Regions from separate parts of the Shewanella sp. ALD9 genome, predicted to be linked through region 1. Evidence: riboswitches for the same ligand, from Rfam matches in the RefSeq annotation. Region 1 holds a riboswitch; the other holds the start of a gene.
What was found. A riboswitch is a leader RNA that binds a small molecule or an ion and turns the genes downstream of it on or off. The one in region 1 is predicted to bind lysine.

Region 1 (3,343 bases):
ATACGTGATGACACTTTGCCGACACCATAACGATTGTCTATCGATGCCGTCATCACTAAAGTGTGCATACCGCGCTCACGATAATTATAAGATGACTGCAGTAATGATGTTGATTTACCGGCATTCATCGCCGAATAATAAAAGTACAGTTGCGCCAAAATGAAGCGTCCTAATGTTTAGCTAGTGAATGTCGTTCATATTACCTTTTCCAACATCGTAATAACAAATAAAAATGCCGTATTCATAACGAATACGGCATTTTTATTACAGCTTAAATTGGACATTTACCTACATACAGTAGGGCTTAGTTCAAGAAATTACTTCTTAGCCCAAAAGTGTAATATCACAATGCTGATGACAAACAACACGCTACAGCAAACTAACCCTGCGATTAATGAGCCAGTAAAACCTAATACGGTGTAACCGACTAAACTGATGAAAGCGGCAATTAAGGCATACGGCAGTTGAGTAACCACGTGATCAATATGATGACAACTGGCACCGGTTGACGACAATATAGTGGTGTCAGAAATGGGCGAACAATGATCGCCAAATACCGCACCAGACAATACTGCGGCCAACATTGGCAACATCATAGTACTATCACTTCCCATAGCCATATCTGCTGCAATAGGCAACATAATCCCAAACGTGCCCCAACTTGTTCCTGTCGCAAATGCGGTAATACCCGCTAATAGGAATAACACTGCAGGTAACATCGCAAACGGAATATTGTCAGTGGCTAAACTTGCCATGTACTTACCGGTTTCAAGCTGTCCAATCACACTCGAAATTGTCCATGCAAAAAGTAATATGTAAATGGCTGGCAACATCGAGCGCGCGCCAACCGACATGCCTTTGAGTAACATAGACAAGTCAACTTTTTGCTGAATCGCAAGAATGAGCGTCGCAATAAGACCAACTACAGAGCCAAAAAATAGTGACGAGCTAACATCGGTATTCTCAAATGCCCCGAGTACGTTAAACGGTAAGTCTTTTGCTGCTAACACATCGGCGCCACTTGACACCATAAAATACACTGTCGCAAACACCAATACCGCGATAGGTAAAAATAAGCCCATCACTTTACCGGTATCGGCTTCAGGTAAATCTGTAACAGCGCCAGGGGGTTGGCCTTTTGACTCATCAAACAAGTTACCCCGCAGTGCGTTTAATTCATGCTGGCGCATTGGGCCAACATCTAAGCTAAACGTTGCAACACACAGTAATAATAATAACGAAAAAATGGCATAAAAGTTCATTGGGATCATTTGAATAAAGACGCTCAAATGACCAGAATCGGTAAATCCATGAGCCGTTAAAATACCGCCAATTAAGGCGATAATGTATGCACCCCAGCTAGATACGGGAGAAATAACACACACCGGCGCAGCGGTGGAATCAAGAATATAAGCTAATTTGGCACGCGAAATATGGTAGCGATCTGTGATTGGACGTGAAATCGAGCCGACGACTAAACTATTAAAGTAATCATCAATAAACACTACGCAGCCTAAAAACATGGTCATTAACTTGGCATCACGTTTATTGCGAATACGCAATTTAGCCCAATCAGCAAAAGCACGAGCAGAGCCACTGACAGTGATCAATGCTGTGATCATACCCAACACAATCAAAAAGCCTAAAATGTACACATTCCAACGGTTCAGTCCGGCGTCTTTCCAAACTAACTGGCTGGCTGTATTTAAAATATATTCGCCACTGCCAACCAATGAGAAATCGGTTAGTAATAAGGCGCCGAAAACAATGCCAACCCCTAAAGATAGCAATACTTTACGAGTTAAAATAGCCAGAGTAATAGCCACAAGTGGTGGCAAAACAGAAAGTGCCGAATCGGCATAACTTATTATCATAATTTAATTATTTCTTCGTTGGATACGAATGGAGAAAAACTAGAAATAAGGCTAAACATACACAGGAAGTGTATGCGTTAACTTAACTAGTAGCACTCCACAGTAATATCCATTTAATATGAATATCATTCTTTTTATCAAGTCGATAAAAACACTATGACAGTGCAGTCCCTTTCGAGAACTGCCCCAACAAATGCGGCTGATAACCCCATTTATTTCGGCATTGCACCCTTTTATGTCGAATTATTGGCATCACCCAATTCAACATGACTTTTATGCAACGCACCTCTACTTTTGTTGTTTGTAGTTAAAGCTCATTACACACAACGCGAACATACAATCATAAATTACATATTCTGCGCCAGTAAAAAGCACTAAACAGCACGAAAAATAACAACAACATCAATTTAAACCACAATTGCATAGCATTAGTTTAACGTTTTTAAATCAAATGCACACTAGTGTAATGGGCACAAAAACAGCAACCGCATCAAACCCTGGATATTTGAACTGAATTTTTAAAAATCAACACCTAAACCAGTACTAAATCCAAGAGAAATCCAAGAGTAGCCCAATAAAAAAGGTTTCTACCTTATGAGTAGAAACCTTTTAATCGTACAACAGAACGTTTAATAGCGCGTCAAAGTCGGCTGAACAACACGAGCTTAATCAACTCCTCCGTTTAGCGACTTAACATCTGATTAAACGAGGTTGTTCAATGCCGGTACCGCTTCAAATAAGTCGGCAACCAAACCATAATCCGCCACTTGAAAAATAGGGGCTTCAGGGTCTTTGTTAATGGCCACAATTACTTTTGAGTCTTTCATGCCAGCAAGATGTTGAATCGCGCCAGAAATACCCACTGCAATGTACAAGTTAGGGGCGACAATCTTACCCGTTTGGCCAACTTGCAAGTCGTTAGGTACAAAGCCCGCGTCTACAGCTGCACGTGATGCACCTACTGCTGCGCCTAACTTATCGGCTAGTTGTTCTAAAATGGCAAAGTTTTCACCGCTGCCCATACCACGGCCGCCAGACACAATAATGCCAGCATTACCGAGTTCAGGACGGGCTGATTCAGTGAGTGACTGAGAAACAAACTCAGTTTTTGAATCAATTGCTTGGCTTAAGTTGATGACTTCAGCACTGCCTGTTGATGCTACAACATCAAACGCACTTGAGCGCACAGTCATGACTTTCTTAGCATCTAAGCTTTGCACTGTTGCAAGCGCATTACCCGCATAAATAGGGCGTACAAAAGTGTCACTGCTTACAACTTCAATCACTTCAGAAATCTGGGCAACGTCTAATAATGCTGCTACGCGAGGCAATGTATCTTTACCTATACTGGTTGCTGCAGCCAGAATATGTTCATAGTCTCCGGCAATATCAACAACCAATTTTGATACATTTTCAGCTAGTTGAGCGCCATATTGAGCAGCATCAGCCACTAACACTTTACTCACGCC
Region 2 (3,343 bases), on a different contig from region 1:
GAGTTAGGCGCGCCAGGCAAGTTTCTACCAACATTGAACGATAGGCGCAAAACAGCTCACTATTGGTTAAACGTTGGTGCTCGGCATACCAAGTTTGAATATCGACTTGATGATCAAAGTACTCGCGGTTCCAATTAACCCCTGTAATGGGATCAAAACGCCCTAGAGTAAACTCACCACTCTTTTGATTAATCCCTAAAGGATTGGCTAAGGGAGCAAGCGTAATATCACCTAAAACCTGGTAACCTTCCAATAAGGTCATCAGTTGATAAATCACAGCATTACCTTGCACTTCAGCACCATGAACATTGGCCTGAATATACACGCTAGGCGCAACACTCTCGCTACCAATGAATGAATATACTGGAACGGTCAATGCGTGTCCTGTCGCCAGTTCTCCAACTTGAACTGACGATTGTATTGCTTTAGTCATATGATTACTCAAACAAGTTTTGGTGCAAGGCATTAACCACTTGCGCCGCTTCCGACTCTGCTACCAACACACATAAATTATGTGGGCTTGCGCCTTGGCAAATCATCCGAACATTATGGTTTTCAAGCACTTTAAACACCCTACTACAAATGCCAGCCGTTGATGCTATGCGATTACCGATGATGGCGATTAACGCTAAATCTTCCTCGACTCTTACACGACAATGTTGCGATAACTCTTGTAATAACGACTCACTGAGTAAGCCCTGGCCACTTGAATCTGAACCGGTTTTATCTAGGGTTAACGATACGTTAACCTCTGAGGTAGTGATTAAATCGACGGATATTTTGTGTCGCGCTAAGGTCGCGAACGTTTCAGCCAAAAATCCCTGAGCATGTAACATTTGCAAGCTATGCAAGTTAAGTAAAGTTTGATCGCGGCGCAACGCCACCGCTCTAAACACTGGGGTATCTTCAACTTGATGACGGATCCAAGTTCCGCCCATTTCAGGCGCTTTACTTGAACCTACAAACACCTGAATTTTTTGTCTTACTGCCGGTAAGATGGTGGCGGGATGCAATACTTTAGCGCCAAAGGTCGCCATCTCAGCCGCTTCATTAAAGCTAATTTCAGCAATCGGGCGGGCATTGGGGGCAAGGCGTGGGTCAGTGGTATAAATACCGGCCACATCGGTCCAAATCTCAACCGCTGTAGCACGAAGCGCTTCGGCAAGTAATGCCGCCGAATAGTCACTACCACCACGGCCTAATGTTGTTGTTCGTCCCTCTTCATCCGCACCAATAAAGCCTTGGGTAACGATAACGTAACGCGCAAGTAATGGCTGTAAAAAGTCACCTGCTAACATTGAAATAGCTTCAATTTGTGGCTCTGCGCGACCAAAGTGACTGTCGGTACGTAATACTTGGCGCACATCAAAATGATTTGAAGCAGTGCCCTTTTCCCGAATAACCGCAGAAAATAAAATCGATGAACATTGCTCTCCCGTCGACAGTAACTCGTCCATAACCGCTTTGCTGCGATTCAGCTCTAACGATTCACTGAGTACTGACATCCGGCTGAGTATTTTATCAATACTGGCTGCCACGTCTTGCGGACGACCGAGTTCATCTAATATCGCATATTGAATTTGAGCAATTTGCTTAAGCAATATCAAGCGACGCTCGTCATTAACATTAGCTTGGGTTAACTCAACTAATAAATTGGTCACTCCGCTGGAGGCGCTTACTACCACAAGACGAGTAGCTTGATTAGCCAACACAATATCTGCACAACGGCTCATAGAGGCGTAATCAGCAACTGACGTGCCGCCAAATTTGGCAACGACTAATTCTGGGGTATCTATTTCAGACTGAACAAAGCTCATACTGATGCCTCCGCTGTTTGCGAAAGACTCAAAAATAAGATGTGATTTACTAACATGATATACGCTCCGAACACACTACGTTCGAAGAGCCTGGTGCTAAGATAACGCACCCTTATAGAAGGGAAACAGCAATCATCACCAGAAGCTCTCCACCAAAAAAATAGGTGACAATCGTTAGGATTCAGCCTAATCGACCGATATCAATGTTTGCCAAACAAACTGATACCTCGGCGCTAATCTCCATCATAAGTGGTCATCGGATTGGCATCCTCTCACTTACTACCTAGTTAACGCTCCTCTTCTGTTCCTCCCGAAGGAGGGAGTTGAAAATAGCAAAAAATACCCTATCAAGTCAATCAGCAAACACAGTAAAAATACACTGTTTTGATAAAAAATATCGCTGTAGTGAAATATTATGCGGCTGCGACTTCAGAGCAATGATTGTTCTCTATTACGAAAAAATGCCCATAAATATCCAAAAAACATACTTAACCGCAAATTACCGAGACAATCTAGTAAGCATTGTCTCAAAATAATGTATTAATTATTTTATCGCAGCTGTGCAGTTTTAATTACGTCATTATTTACCCAGTTATACGAACCTATCTCTGGCAACTCACTCACCATCCTTAATCGGTGATTAAAAATTCCCATATCAACTTCAGGTTTGATGCTATCAAGGCATGCAATCAAAGATAGCAAACCTTGATTAACGTAGTAAATTGCATGTTGATTAAATTCTCGACCAAGCTCAACAGCTTGTTCTTTATCAATAAAAATAGCCCAGCTCTTTTCCATATGCGACAAATCAGGTGCTGCACCGATTAACGCACGATAGGGACGATTATATTGTTGAATTTTAAATTGAAGCTGACGATCGAGTAAGCGATTTTGACTAGGAGAGAGTCTTGAACCACGGGGGTTATGGGCAGTAACAATAGCAAATGGGAAATCATGAGAAAGGCGTTGAGTAAACAAAAAATGAGTACTTTGATACTCATTCCACAATGTATCTATAACATTTTCCATAATAAATTTTCGTCAATTAAGCCAGAATTAGTCTAGCAGATAGGTTTGATTTCTAAAAGGTTTACGATCTAAATCAGCAGTACTATATTAGAAAATCATTAATTATTATCATCTTAGCAAGGTTAATCTTTCATATACTCGAGTGTTATATTAATTTTTTAACATTTAATTTGTTAACAAATGCCTAAAACGAGTACAATAACCATTACGCACTATTAAATCACTGTAGCAAAGTTAGCTACATACACCTCAAAAACTCAGCAAATGTTGTTGTGAGTGTGACGATTTTTTGATGTAAAGTTTACAGTCGTACTAAATTTGTTCTACATTTGATAAAACATTAATACGATTAAATAAGTTTGCAATAGAAGGAACTATCTTTCTAAATGGCATTCATAGTAAGTAAGCTTAAGTGCAACAAATTTTACACCATCATGAATAAGTGCAAACGCGTGCCTTGGCGTAGTGGTAATTAATCGACGTAAGCAGACTCAGTA

Region 2: linked by a shared signal. The riboswitch ahead of lysC (lysine-sensitive aspartokinase 3) and the one ahead of CXF88_RS08880 (Na+/H+ antiporter NhaC family protein) in region 1 are both predicted to bind lysine.

What each region holds. Positions count from the first base shown of each region.
Region 1 covers NZ_PJCD01000003.1:284,302-287,644, reverse strand. The annotation lists gene CXF88_RS08885 (thymidine kinase) at 1-158, opposite strand, end outside; gene CXF88_RS08880 (Na+/H+ antiporter NhaC family protein) at 318-1,877, opposite strand; lysine riboswitch at 1,957-2,173, opposite strand; gene CXF88_RS08875 (FAD-binding protein) at 2,576-3,343, opposite strand, start outside.
Region 2 covers NZ_PJCD01000002.1:859,607-862,949, forward strand. The annotation lists gene CXF88_RS07140 (succinylglutamate desuccinylase/aspartoacylase family protein) at 1-433, opposite strand, end outside; gene lysC (lysine-sensitive aspartokinase 3) at 438-1,817, opposite strand; lysine riboswitch at 1,952-2,126, opposite strand; gene CXF88_RS07150 (DUF3293 domain-containing protein) at 2,367-2,846, opposite strand.